One region of the Streptomyces sp. NPDC001100 genome, then DNA from elsewhere that is predicted to be linked to it. Evidence: riboswitches for the same ligand, from Rfam matches in the RefSeq annotation. Region 1 holds a riboswitch; the other holds the start of a gene.
The links. A riboswitch is a leader RNA that binds a small molecule or an ion and turns the genes downstream of it on or off. The one in region 1 is predicted to bind glycine.
Positions count from the first base shown of each region.

Region 2: linked by a shared signal. The riboswitch ahead of gcvT (glycine cleavage system aminomethyltransferase GcvT) and the one ahead of gcvP (aminomethyl-transferring glycine dehydrogenase) in region 1 are both predicted to bind glycine.

Region 1 is NZ_JBSFKO010000040.1:7,612-14,623, forward strand. Features, by position in the region: gene ACWDEW_RS39580 (bifunctional nuclease family protein) at 1-232, shown strand, start outside; gene ACWDEW_RS39585 (MerR family transcriptional regulator) at 449-1,093, shown strand; gene ACWDEW_RS39590 (DNA polymerase IV) at 1,151-2,653, shown strand; gene ACWDEW_RS39595 (PRC-barrel domain-containing protein) at 2,575-2,946, opposite strand; glycine riboswitch at 3,061-3,156, shown strand; gene gcvP (aminomethyl-transferring glycine dehydrogenase) at 3,336-6,221, shown strand; gene ACWDEW_RS39605 (ABC transporter ATP-binding protein) at 6,318-7,012, opposite strand, start outside.
Region 2 is NZ_JBSFKO010000004.1:75,698-82,709, forward strand. Features, by position in the region: gene glyA (serine hydroxymethyltransferase) at 1-2, opposite strand, end outside; gene gcvH (glycine cleavage system protein GcvH) at 17-397, opposite strand; gene gcvT (glycine cleavage system aminomethyltransferase GcvT) at 516-1,637, opposite strand; glycine riboswitch at 1,672-1,790, opposite strand; glycine riboswitch at 1,791-1,904, opposite strand; gene ACWDEW_RS06750 (AAA family ATPase) at 2,054-2,743, shown strand; gene ACWDEW_RS06755 (enhanced serine sensitivity protein SseB) at 2,808-3,593, shown strand; gene ACWDEW_RS06760 (enhanced serine sensitivity protein SseB C-terminal domain-containing protein) at 3,770-4,558, shown strand; gene ACWDEW_RS06765 (ABC transporter permease) at 4,896-5,903, shown strand; gene ACWDEW_RS06770 (ABC transporter substrate-binding protein) at 5,975-7,012, shown strand, end outside.

The sequences.
Region 1 (7,012 bases):
TGAGGGCGTCTTCTACGCCGAGCTGGTGTTCGCCAGCGGAGTCGAGGTGAGCGCCCGCCCGTCCGACGCCATAGCGCTGGCACTGCGCACCGGGACGCCGATCTACGGCAGCGACGGCGTGCTCGACGACGCCGGCATCGCGATCCCCGACGAGCAGGAGGACGAGGTGGAGAAGTTCCGCGAGTTCCTCGACCAGATCTCGCCCGAGGACTTCGGGACCAACAGCCAGTGAGATCGACGGCCGGCAGGAAAATGCTGGCATTTGCCACCGGCGTGTGAGAGCGTCCTGCGGCCCGCCGCGAGAGCATTCGGCTAGCCTTTCCCCGCGGTGGGGTACGGGAAACCACTCCTAGGGTGATTATCACTCGGCGTGCCTAGCGTGGCGATCGTTGACGCACCCCTGGTGACTGCCTACCGTCGAGAAGGCAGGTCAAGGACGGAGGTCGGCGTGAGAAGCAGCGGCGACGGTACGGCTGGGGGTGCCCCGGAACGCAGTTTCGGGGACAGTGGCCCGTACCCGCTTCATGGCAGTGCGGCCGATCACGCTCCGCATCGACCCACTGCCGTGCCGAGCAGTGGAGGGGCGACGGCCATGGCGTCCGAGCAGATCGGCTACCGGGGCCCTACGGCCTGTGCGGCGGCCGGCATCACCTATCGGCAACTGGACTACTGGGCACGCACGGGGCTCGTCGAGCCCAGCGTGCGGCCCGCACACGGGTCGGGGACGCAGCGGCTCTACAGCTTCCGCGACGTCGTCGTCCTGAAGATCGTCAAGCGGTTCCTCGACACGGGTGTGTCGCTGCAGAACATCCGCAGCGCCGTGCTGCACCTGCGGGAGTGCGACTTCCGCGATCTGGAGCGCATGACGCTGATGAGCGACGGCGCCACGGTCTACGAGTGCACCTCGCCGGACGAGGTCCACGCCCTGCTCCAGGGCGGCCAGGGGGTCTTCGGGATCGCCGTGGGCGTGGTGTGGCGGGATGTCGAGAGCGCCCTGTCGCAGCTGCACGGGGAGCGCGTCGACACCGGCGAGACGCTGCTCGGGGTCAACCCCGCCGACGAGCTGGCCAGGCGGCGCAACCGGGCCGTCTGAGGACCCGGCGGGAGCCGTGGCGGGGCATTGTCAGTGGCGTAGGGCAGCATCGGAGATGTGAGAACCGCGCCCACGATCCTGCATCTCGACATGGATGCCTTCTTCGCCTCGGCGGAGCAGGCATCCAAGCCGAGCCTGCGCGGGAAGGCCGTCGTCGTGGGCGGTCTCGGGCCGCGCGGGGTGGTGGCCACCGCCTCGTACGAGGCACGGGTTTTCGGGGTGAACTCGGCGATGCCCATGGCCCAGGCGCGCAGACTCGCTCCGAACGCCGCGTATCTCGTGCCGCGCTTCGGGTTCTACCGGTCGATCAGCGAGCAGGTGATGGCCCTGCTGCGGGCGCTGTCGCCGCTTGTGGAGCCGCTGAGCCTGGACGAGGCGTTCGTGGATCTGGAGGCCGGTGAGGCGGCCTGGGACGCCGAGTCCGCGCGGCGGGCCGGGGAGCGGCTCCGCGCCGACATACGGGCGGTCACGGGGCTCACCGGCTCGGTCGGTCTCGCGGCCTCCAAGATGCTCGCGAAGATCGCCTCCGAGCGGGCCAAGCCCGACGGGCTGGTGCTGATCGAGCCGGGGAGCGAGCGGGCGCTGCTGGGACCGTTGTCGGTGCGCACGCTGCCGGGGGTCGGACCGGCGACGGGCGACCATCTGCGGCGGGCCGGGATCACCACGGTCGACGAGATCGCCGAGGCGGGCGAGGACGAGCTCGTACGACTGGTCGGCAAGGCGCACGGGCACGCGCTGTACGCCATGGCGCTCGCGCACGACGAGCGGCCCGTGGTGGCCGAGCGGGAGACCAAGTCGGTGTCCGTCGAGGACACCTACGACGTGGACATCCACGATCGGATCCGGGTGGGCCTGGAGGTGCAGCGCCTAGCCGACCGGTGTGTACGGCGGCTGCGGGGCGCCGGGCTGTCGGGGCGGACCATCGTGCTCAAGGTGCGGCGGTACGACTTCTCGACGCTGACGCGCTCCGAGACGCTGCGCGGGCCCACCGACGACCCGGGGGTGGTGCGGGAGGCAGCGGCGCGGTTGCTGGACTCCGTGGACACCACGGGCGGGGTGCGGCTGCTGGGGGTGGGTGTCTCCGGGCTCGCCGACTACACGCAGGAGGACCTGTTCGCGCAGGCGGCGGGGGAGCAGGCCGACCTTCTTGAGGAGGAGCACACGGAGGAGGAAGAGGGAGGGGAGCAGCCGGCGCCCGTCGAGCGGCGCTGGCCCGCGGGCCACGATGTGCGTCACGCCGGGTTCGGGCACGGGTGGGTGCAGGGCAGCGGGCTGGGGCGGGTCACCGTGCGGTTTGAGACGCCGGAGGATGCCGGGCCCGGGCGGGTGCGGACGTTCCGGACCGACGATCCCGAGCTGGAGCCGGCGGAGCCGCTGCCGTTGGTGACGCGGGACGCGGGTGAACTGGCCGTGGCATCAGGGCAGTTGGTGGCGCCGCCCCCGGAGAATCGAAGACCCGCCGACCCTCTCGCCGCCTCGGCTCAGGCGTCGTCCGAGCCCGCCAGTCTGCCGAAGTCGCGGTCCGGGAGGGAGGGCGGTGGGGCCACGTCGAGGCCGTAGTGGTGGTAGAGCTGGAGTTCCTGGTCGGGGGAGAGGTGGCGGCCCACGCCGAAGTCGGGGGCGTCCTTGATCAGGGAGCGGTCGAAGGGGATGTGCAGGGTGCCCTCGATGAGCTCGCTGGGCTCCAGGGGGACGAAGGCGTCCCTGGAGAACAGGCCGGTGCGTATGGCCGCCCACTCCGGTACACCGGTCGCGTCGTCGAGGTAGACCTCGTCGATCGTGCCGATCTTGGCGCCGGTGCGGTCGAACGCCTTGCGGCCGATCAGGTTGCGCGGATCGATATCGGTCTGCACGGGCCCTCCTCCTGGTCGCAACTCATTCGTAAACTCTACAAAAGAGCACAATCGGGCCGGTGGCCACTCGAAAGCTCGGCTGCACCGCTCGCTGGTAGGCTGGCGAGCGGCTGCTGACCCCGTGCGGGAGAGTCCTCCAGACTTCATCGGAGGCGCCGAAGGAGCAAATCCTCCCCGGAATCTCTCAGGCCCACGTACCGCACGGACGAGGTCACTCTGGAAAGCAGGGCGGGTGCCGGCGACGGCCCTCGCTCTCACCGACGGTGAAAGCCGGTGACCCTCGGGTGACCGGTGAAGCTCTCAGGTTGAGATGACAGAGGGGGAGGCCGTCCGGCACCCCACTGTCGTGGTGCCCTCGAAGGTCGTGTCCGACCAGGAGGCCTCCCAAAATGACCACCCCTCGCACTTCGCTCTCCGAGCTCGAACAGGGCATCCCGTTCGAGCAGCGCCACATCGGCCCCGACCAGGAAGCGCGGGCCAAGATGCTCGCGCAGGTCGGCTACGGCTCGCTCGACGAGCTCACGGCCGCCGCGGTCCCCGATGTGATCAAGAACGCCGATTCCCTGGACCTGCCCGGTGCTCGTACCGAGGCCGAGGTGCTGGCCGAGCTGCGTTCCCTCGCGGACCGCAACGAGGTCCTCGGTTCCATGATCGGACTCGGGTACTACGGGACCTTCACCCCGCCCGTGATCCTGCGCAATGTCATGGAGAACCCGGCCTGGTACACGGCCTACACGCCGTACCAGCCGGAGATCTCCCAGGGGCGGCTCGAAGCCCTCCTCAACTTCCAGACCATGGTCGCCGACCTCACCGGGCTGCCGACCTCCGGCGCCTCCCTGCTCGACGAGGGCACGGCCGCCGCCGAGGCCGTGGCGCTCTCGCGGCGCATGGGTAAGAACAAGAAGGGTCTGTTCCTGGTCGACGCGGACGCGCTGCCGCAGACCATCGCCGTCATCGAGACCCGCGCCGAGCCGGCCGGTGTCGAGGTCGTCGTCGCCGACCTCAGCGACGGCATCCCGGCCGACATCGCCGAGCGCGAGATCAACGGCGTGCTCGTGCAGTACCCGGGCGCCTCCGGTGCCGTACGCGACATCAAGCCGCTGATCGAGCAGGCCCACGCGCTCGGCGCCCTCGTCACCGTCGCCGCCGATCTCCTCGCGCTCACGCTGCTCAAGTCGCCCGGCGAGCTGGGCGCGGACATCGCGGTCGGTACGACGCAACGCTTCGGGGTGCCGATGGGCTTCGGCGGGCCGCACGCCGGATACATGGCCGTGCACGAGAAGTTCGCGCGCAGCCTGCCCGGGCGGCTCGTGGGCGTCTCCGTCGACGCCGACGGACACAAGGCCTACCGCCTCGCCCTGCAGACCCGCGAACAGCACATCCGCCGCGAGAAGGCCACCAGCAACATCTGCACCGCCCAGGTGCTCCTCGCCGTCATGGCCGGCATGTACGCCGTCTACCACGGGCCCGAGGGGCTCAAGGGCATCGCGCGGCGGACGCACCGGTACGCCACGATCCTCGCCGCCGGGCTCACCGCCGGCGGTGTCGAGGTTGTCCACGGCGGCTACTTCGACACGCTGACCGCGCGCGTTCCCGGCCGGGCCGCCGAGGCCGTCGCCGCCGCCCGCGAGGACGGGGTCAACCTCCACCTCGTGGACGCGGACCAGGTGTCCATCGCCTGCGACGAGACCACCACCCGCGCCCAACTGGCCGCCGTATGGGCCGCGTTCGGGGTCGAAGGGGACATCGAGGCGCTCGACGCGACCGCTGAGGACACGCTGCCCGAGGCGCTGCTGCGGAACGACGCGTACCTCACGCACCCCGTCTTCCGGGACCACCGTTCCGAGACCGCGATGCTGCGCTACCTGCGCAAGCTGGCCGACCGGGACTACGCGCTAGACCGGGGCATGATCCCGCTGGGCTCCTGCACGATGAAGCTCAACGCGACCACCGAGATGGAGCCGGTCACCTGGCCCGAGTTCGGGCAGCTGCACCCCTTCGCGCCCGCCGAGCAGGCGCAGGGATACCTCACGCTCATCAGGGAGTTGGAGGAGCGGCTGGCCGAGGTCACCGGGTACGACAAGGTGTCGCTGCAGCCCAACGCCGGTTCGCAGGGCGAGTTGGCCGGACTGCTGGCGGTGCGTGGGTACCACCGGGCCAACGGTGACGAGCAGCGGACCGTGTGTCTGATCCCGTCCTCCGCGCACGGCACGAATGCCGCGAGTGCCGTGATGGCCGGGATGAAGGTCGTCGTCGTGAAGACCGCCGAGGACGGCGAGATCGACGTCGAGGACCTGCGGGCGAAGATCGAGCAGTACCGCGACGAGCTGTCGGTGCTGATGATCACCTACCCGTCCACGCACGGGGTGTTCGAGGAGCACGTCGCCGACATCTGCGCGCAGGTCCACGAGGCGGGCGGGCAGGTCTACGTCGACGGCGCCAACCTCAACGCCCTTGTGGGGCTTGCCAAGCCGGGGCACTTCGGCGGCGATGTCTCGCATCTGAATCTGCACAAGACGTTCTGCATTCCGCACGGTGGGGGTGGGCCGGGTGTCGGGCCGGTGGGCGTGCGCTCGCACCTGGCGCCGTATCTGCCGAACCATCCCTTGCAGCCTGCGGCCGGTCCTGAGACGGGAGTTGGGCCGATCTCCGCTGCTCCCTGGGGCTCGGCCGGGATTCTGCCGATCTCCTGGGCGTACGTCCGGCTCATGGGCGGCGAGGGGCTGAAGCGCGCCACGCAGGTGGCGGTCCTCAGCGCCAACTACATCGCCAAGCGGCTCGAACCGCACTACCCCGTGCTCTACACCGGGCCCGGCGGGCTCGTCGCGCACGAGTGCATCATCGATCTGCGGCCGATCAGCAAGGCGACCGGTGTCTCCGTCGACGACATCGCCAAGCGGCTCATCGACTACGGCTTCCACGCGCCGACCATGTCGTTCCCGGTGGCCGGCACGCTGATGATCGAGCCGACCGAGTCCGAGGACCTGATCGAGCTGGACCGGTTCTGCGAGGCGATGATCGCGATTCGCGGAGAGATCGAGAAGGTCGGCGCGGGGGAGTGGCCGGCCGAGGACAACCCGCTGCGGAACGCGCCGCACACCGCTGCCGCGTTGGGTGGGGAGTGGGGGCACGCCTACTCGCGCGAGGAGGCTGTCTTCCCGGCGGGTGTTTCCGTTGCCGACAAGTACTGGCCGCCTGTGCGGCGGATCGACCAGGCCTTTGGGGACAGGAACCTTGTTTGTTCCTGCCCGCCGTTGGATGCGTACGAGGACTGAGGCTCGGAGTTCGGCTGCGGGTCCGTTGCGGCTGGGCGCGCCCCGTGGCGGAGCCACAAATTGATACAGCCCCGCGTCCTGAAGGAGCGCTCTGGCTCAGGTTGGATATGAGTGGGTCTGGGTTGCCTTGACGGCGGCCCAGACCGACGCCCCCTGATGCAGGTCCAGTTCGGCTGCTGCCGGTGTCGTCAGGTCTGCTGCCAGGGGGAGTTCGCCGGTCAGGTCGACGCGGATCTGGTCGCCGTGGGTTTCCAGGCCCGCTACCTCGCAGTGCCAGAGGTTGCGGGCGCTGGCGCCGGTCGGGCGGTCTCGGAAGAGAGTCACCGCGCTTGGTGGGAACGCCACGAACACCTCGCCGGTCAGGTCCTCCGTGGTGGTGATCGTGGGGCCGGTGTCGAGTGTGACCGTGTGGCCGTCGGCGCTGCCCTTGTAGAGGTTGAGGCCGACGAGTTGGGCGATGTAGTCCGTGCGCGGGTGGCGGGCGATGTCGGCGGGGGTGCCCTGCTGGACGATCGTGCCGTGCTCGATCACCACCAGCCGGTCGGCCAACACCATGGCGTCCAGGGGGTCGTGGGTGACCAGGACGGCTACCGCTTCGAACTCCGCGAGATGGCGGCGGAGTTGGGCCCGTACGTCCAGGCGGGTGCGGGCGTCCAGGGCGGCCAGGGGTTCGTCGAGGAGCAGGAGGCGTGGGTGGGTCGCCAACGCCCTTGCCACGGCCACGCGTTGAGCCTGGCCGCCGGAGAGTCCCCGGGGCTTGGCGCTCGCGTGCTCGGTGAGGCCCATCCTCT
Region 2 (7,012 bases), on a different contig from region 1:
ATGGTTCTGCGACTCCTCAGCCGGCGGTGAAGGCGGTGTACTCGTCGGCGGAGAGCAGGTCGCCGGGCTCCTCCGTGATCCGCACCTTGAACAGCCAACCGCCCTCGAAGGGCTCGGAGTTGACCAGTGCGGGTTCGTCCACGACGGCCGAGTTGATCTCCACGACCTCACCGGTGACCGGCGCGTACAGGTCCGACACCGACTTGGTCGACTCCAGCTCGCCGCAGGACTCGCCCGCGGTCACCGTGGTGCCGACCTCGGGGAGCTGGGCGTAGACGACGTCGCCGAGCGCGTTGGCCGCGTACTCGGTGATGCCGACGGTCGCGACACCGTCGACGGCGGCCGTCAGCCACTCGTGTTCCTTGCTGTACCGCAGATTCTCGGGGTGGTTGCTCATGGCGTGAATTCTCCTGTACGCGGGGGAGTGCTGGTGAAGGGGGGAATGCGGAAGGGATCGCCGAACAGGGGGAACAGAGGCGATCCGCCCGGTCACGGACTCGACGCTACGACGACTGTCACTTCCGGCGCTTGTAGAACGGCAGCGCCACGACCTCGTACGGCTCGTGGCTGCCCCGGATGTCCACGCCGACACCGGCCGTGCCCGGCGCCGAGTGCGCGGCGTCGACGTAGGCCATCGCGATGGGCCTGCCCAGCGTGGGGGAGGGGGCGCCGGAGGTGATCTCGCCGATCACCCGGCCGTCGGCGACGACGGAGTACCCGGCGCGCGGGACCCGGCGGCCCTCGGCGATCAGGCCGACCAGGACGCGCGGCGGCTGCTCGGCGGCGCGCTCGGCGGCGGCCTCAAGAGCCGTGCGCCCGACGAAGTCGCCGTCCTTCTCGAACTTCACGACCCGGCCGAGCCCGGCGTCGAACGGGGTGAGGGCGGTCGACAGCTCGTGGCCGTACAGCGGCATGCCCGCCTCCAGGCGGAGCGTGTCCCGGCAGGACAGGCCGCAGGGGATCAGCCCGGCCGCGGCTCCGGCCTCGGTCAGTGCCTCCCACAGCTTCTCCGCGTCACCGGGGGCGACGAACAGCTCGAAGCCGTCCTCGCCGGTGTAGCCGGTGCGCGCGATCAGCGCGGGGACACCCGCGACCGTGCCGGGCAGACCGGCGTAGTACTTGAGGCCGTCGAGGTCGGCGTCGGTGAGCGAGGCGAGGATGCCGGGGGACTCGGGGCCCTGGACGGCGAGCAGCGCGTACGCGTCACGGTCGTCGCGGACGTCGGCGTCGAAGCCCTCGGCTCGCTCGACCAGCGAGTCCAGGACAATCTGGGCGTTGGACGCGTTGGCGACGACCATGTACTCGGTCTCGGCCAGCCGGTAGACGATGAGGTCGTCGAGGATGCCGCCGTCGGCCTGGCAGATCATGGTGTAGCGGGCGCGGCCGACGCCCACGGAGGCGATGTTGCCGACGAGCGCGTAGTTGAGGAGTTGGGCCGCGTCCGGTCCGGTGACCGTGATCTCGCCCATGTGCGAGAGGTCGAAGAGGCCGGCCTTCGTGCGGACGGCGAGGTGTTCGTCGCGCTCGGAGCCGTAGCGCAGCGGCATGTCCCAGCCGGCGAAGTCGGTCATCGTCGCACCGAGCGAGCGGTGCAGCGCGTCGAGCGCGGTACGACGGGGGGCGGCGGTACTGCTCATCGGTCGGTCTCCCAAGGCATGACGGCGAGGTCGTTCCTCCCCATCTGTCATCGGAACCTGAGAGGTTCGCCATGACCGCGCGGGACACGCACGGGTCACGGGTTGCACCTTGGGTGGGACCACCGGCGACGGCGGTCCGCTTTTCAGATGTGCCTCGCCCGCGCGGTAACTGGGCCTGAGAGATTCAAGGGAGGGACTTGCTCCTTCGGCGCCCCGAGCGTCGTACGACTGACGACGTACGACCGGGGACTCTCCCGCGCGGATTCAAGCGGCCGGTATGCAGTTAGGCGCGCACATCATCGCACAGGCTTTGTAACAGGCCTGTGGCCGGAAGCGAACGGAACCGCGAGACACCGTGCATTACCTTCTCTTTACGTTCGTTGGGGAGAATCTTTCCTGACCCCGCAGGGAGGACGATCACGGTGACAAGGACCACGGTGTACGCCACGACCTCGGCCGTAACGCTGCCCGAGCAGCCCTCGGCCCCGGCCGGGGAGGCATGCCCGGCCCGCCCGGCACCGGTCGTCCGCGACCTCCGCGAGCGCGCCGGCCGCAGCCCGCACGGACTCCGCTTCGGCCGCCGCGACCTGGTCGTGGTCACCGGCCTGCCCGGCAGCGGCAAGTCCACGCTGATGCGGCGCGCGGTCAGCGGCGACGGAGCCCGCGTCGACAGCCAGGACGCGAGGGACCGCTGGGAGACTCGGGCGTCCCGTATATCTGGCCTCCTCCCGTACGCGGTCTACCGCCCCCTGGTCCGCCTCGCCCACTACGCCGGACTGCGCCGCACCCTGCGCTCCGCGTCCGGAGCCGTCGTGCACGACTGCGGCACCCAGACCTGGGTGCGCGGCTGGCTGGCCCGCGCCGCCCACCGCCGCGGCGGCACCCTGCACCTGGTGTTCCTCGACGTCAGCCCGGACACCGCGCTCGACGGCCAGCGCGAGCGCGGCCGGGGCGTCTCGCGGTACGCGTTCCTGCGCCACCGCCGGGCCGCCGCCCGCCTGTTGTGCGCCGTGGAGCGCGGCGACCTGCCGCACGGCGTGGGCTCGGCGGTCCTGCTGGACCGGGACGCGGCGGACGTGCTGCGCCGGATCGACTTCGCGGACTGAGCCGCTAGCCTTTTCCGTCACAGCACGTTTACAGCAGGCGGTTTCACCAGCAGGCGGTAGGTAGATGGACTTCCCGGCGGACTTCCCCGGTCAGGCGTACCCCCACCCGCATCCGCACGGCGGATGGCCCGGCAACGAGCTGGAGGAGGTGCTCTCGGTCTCCCTCGGCCTGCCCTCGGCCGGCGGCCGGATCATCGAGGTGCTGTCCCGCAGCTTCGTCTGGGTCCCGCTGCCCAGCGGCGGCGGCCCGCACAGCGGACCCCTGGACCTGCCCACGCTGGACATCGACGGGCAGGCCTTCGTCCCGGTCTTCAGCTCCGAGGAGCAGTTCCGCCAGGTCGTCGGCTCGCATCTGTCGTTCACGATCGCGCCCGCGGTGGAGTTCGCCCGCGGGCTGCCCCCGCAGGTGGGCATCGCGGTGAACCCGGACGGCGTGGTCGGCATCCCGCTCCCGCCCGCCGCCGTGGCCGAACTGTGCCGCATCGGCCGCAGCGCCCTGGACGGCCCCACCAGCGGCGGCCGGGTCCGCCTCTTCGAACCCGACTGGCAGGACGACCCGGTCGACTTCCTCGCCGCGGCCTCCGCCGAGTTCGCCGCCATCGGCGTGGTCGGCACCGCCCGCCGCTGCCTGGCCGCGATCGAGACCGCCGACCCGGTCATGTTCGTGGGTGTGGAACTGACCAACTGGGACGGCGACCTGAGGGCGGCCCCCATGGACGCCCTGTCCCGCGCCCTCACCAGGGCCGAGGTCAAATGGCCGGTCAACCTGGTCCTCCTCGACGTGACACAGGACCCGGTGGCGGAGTGGATGCGCCAGACAGTGCGTCCTTTCTATACACAGGGTCACTAGCAATCGCCGTTGAGGGCAGCTGGCCCGGGGGCGCGGGGCTGTGTCGATTTGCGGCTCTGCCGCAGGGCGCGACAAGCCACGACGCACCCGCACTCGCCAACGGACACTGAGCCCCCACCCATTGGGCGCTTAAGCTGGACCCCAACGCAGGCCAACCACCAGAAGGGGCGGTACACGTGAGCGCCAGCGGCACCGCGACCGGCCAGGTCGAGCACATGCTGCGCCAGGTGACGCCCGGGCGCTACGACGCCTACGAGGCGCTCCTGCGCGCCCTCGCGACCCCCCACTCCGGCCAGATCTGGATGCTCCTGTGGCACGGCCAGTCCGGCTCCCCGGACGCCCAGTACGGAAACATGCACGTGGAGGGCTACGGCTACGCCCCCTGCGTGACCTCCGCCCAGGAGCTCTCCGCCAGCGGCTGGAACCGCTCCTACGAGGTGGTCGACGGCCTGGACGTGGCCCGCACCCTCTACCCCGACCACTTCGGCCTCTGGCTCAACCCGCACGCCCCCGGCGGCGGCGTCGGCATCCCCTGGCTGGACCTGCGCCGCATCGCCACCGGCCTGGAGCGCCAGCCCGCAGGGCCCCTGCGCCTGACGGAGCCGGCGATCGAGGTCCCGCAGTTCTACGGCCTGCTCACGCAGAACGCCCACCGTACCCCGGCGGTCCGCACCCTCCGCCGCGCCTGGGTGCAGCCCGCGCTCGGGGCGCCGTATCTCGCGATCGGTCTGGATGTCTACGACACCAGTCCGCCCGCCGTGGACTCGGTGCGCGCGATGATGCAGCAGTCGATCGGCGCGGTCCCGGACGGGCTGCCGGTGTCGACCGTGGCGATGTCCGACGACTACGACCCGGTGGCCCTGTGGCTGCGGGCGAACGCCCGCCCGTTCTACGACCGCGAGGCCCAAGCGGCGCCCGCCCAGGCGGGCGGGTACGGCTACCCGCCCGCCCGTGGTGGATACTGACCCGGCGAGTCCTCTTCCCCGCTTCTCCGCAGGATTTACGTCGACGACACATTTCTTCGCGCGTAGATCGCGGTCTGGTGCCCCAAAAAGCGCCGAATCGGTGATCTGTCCCAACTGCCCCGCGTCCGGGGGGCGTTACCCGTTGTCCGTATAACGGAACCCTCCAGCCCGCATCACGTTTACGCATCCATTCACCGTCAAGTCTGGCAGCAGATCACCAAAGCGTTGAAGACTCCCGCACCAGGGGCCGTTCGCCCCGATGTACTACGGACTGATCATGGCCGCCACAGCGGCAAGTGTGGGCCGGCTACCGCCGGTTGAGAGGGGTCCCTGCCAGATGACGGCACCATTGCACGAGCCGACTGCGGAAACGGCCCCGAGCGCGGCCGAGGAAGCGGCGGTAGTGAGCGCCGAGACGAAGGGCGTTCAGGGCCGTTCCCTGGGCCGGATCGCCTGGGAACGGCTGAAGCGCGACAAGCTCGCCCTGACGGGCGGCATCGTCGTGCTCGTCCTCATCCTGCTCGCCCTGCTCGCGCCGGTCATCACCAACCTGCTCGGACAGGACCCCGACGTCTACCACGAGAACCTGATCGACCCGCTGTTCAGCACGCCCACCGGTTCCCTGGGCGGCATCAGCGGCGATCACCTGCTGGGCGTCGAGCCGGTCAACGGCCGCGACATCCTCGCCCGCATCCTCTACGGCGCCCGGATCTCGCTGCTGGTCGGCTTCATGTCCGCGGTCGTCGCCGTGGTCCTGGGCACCGTCCTCGGCATCCTCGCCGGCTTCTTCGGTGGCTGGGTCGACTCCGTCATCAGCCGCGTCATGGACGGTCTGCTCGCCTTCCCCCAGCTGCTCTTCATCATCGCGCTGGTCTCCGTGATGCCGAACGACCTGCTCGGCCTGTCCGGGTCGAGCGTGCGCGTCTTCGTGATGATCCTGGTCATCGGCTTCTTCGGCTGGCCCTACATCGGGCGCGTGGTGCGCGGCCAGACGCTCTCGCTGCGGGAGCGCGAGTACGTCGAGGCGGCCCGCTCGCTGGGCGCCGGACGGGCGTACATCCTGTTCAAGGAACTGCTGCCCAACCTGGTGGCGCCCATCGTCGTCTACTCGACGATGATGATCCCCACCAACATCCTCACCGAGGCGGCCCTCAGCTTCCTGGGCGTGGGCGTCAAGCCCCCCACCGCCTCCTGGGGTCAGATGCTGTCGAGCGCGATCGACTACTACGAGTCCGACCCCATGTACATGGTGGTCCCGGGTGTGGCGATCTTCATCACCGTTCTTGCCTTCAACCTCTTCGGCGACGGCGTGCGGGACGCGCTGGACCCGAAGGGCTCTCGCTGAGCCGCCATACCCAAGTGTCCCGTGGCACCAATCACGGGGTCTCTCATCAAAATTCCGGAGGATCCGAGATCGTGACTACCCAACGCACCTCAGGGCGGCGTAAGCAGGCGTTTGCCGCTGCTGCCGCGGTCGCCGCACTGCTGACCACGGCGGCGTGCGGCGGCAGCAACAGCGACGACAAGGGCTCGAGCACCGGCGCCGCGGGCTTCAACGCCGCGAACGAGAAGGTCGCTCAGGCTTCGCTGGCCAAGAAGGGCGGCACGCTGAAGTTCGGCGGCGCCCAGGACGCCGACTTCTGGGACACCACCCGCGGCTACTACGGCTTCATGTGGAACTTCGCCCGCTACTACAGCCGCACGCTCGTCACGAACAAGGCGGCGCCGGGTGCCGAGGGTGCCCAGCTCACTCCGGACCTCGCCACCGGTCTCGCCAAGGTCACCGACGGCGGCAAGACCTACACGTACACCCTGCGTGACGGTTCCACGTGGGAAGACGGCAAGGCGATCACGTCCCAGGACATCAAGTACGGCATAGAGCGCGTGTGGGCGCAGGACGTGCTGTCCGGTGGTCCGACGTACCTGAAGGACGTCCTCGACCCCAAGGGCGAGTACAAGGGCCCCTACAAGGACACGACGAAGGACCATCTCGGTCTGAAGGCGATCGACACGCCGGACGCCAAGACCATCGTCTTCCACCTGCCGAAGGCCAACTCGGACTTCGAGGACATGCTGTCCCTGGTCTCCGCCTCGCCGGTCCGGCAGGACAAGGACACCAAGGCCAAGTACACGCTGCACCCGTTCTCCTCGGGCCCGTACAAGTTCCAGTCCTACACGCCGGGCAAGGACCTCACCCTGGTCCGCAACACCGCGTGGAAGCAGTCCTCGGACCCGGTCCGCAAGGCCTACCCGGACAAGATCACCGTTCAGTTCTTCTCGGACGCCAACCAGCTCGACCAGCGTCTGCTCAACGGTGACATCGACCTCGACATCAACCAGACCGGCATGTCGCCGCAGGGCCGCACCACCGCCCTGAAGCAGCACAAGGCCAACCTGGACAACCCGACCTCGGGTTACATCCGCTACGCGGTCTTCCCGCAGAGCGTCGCGCCG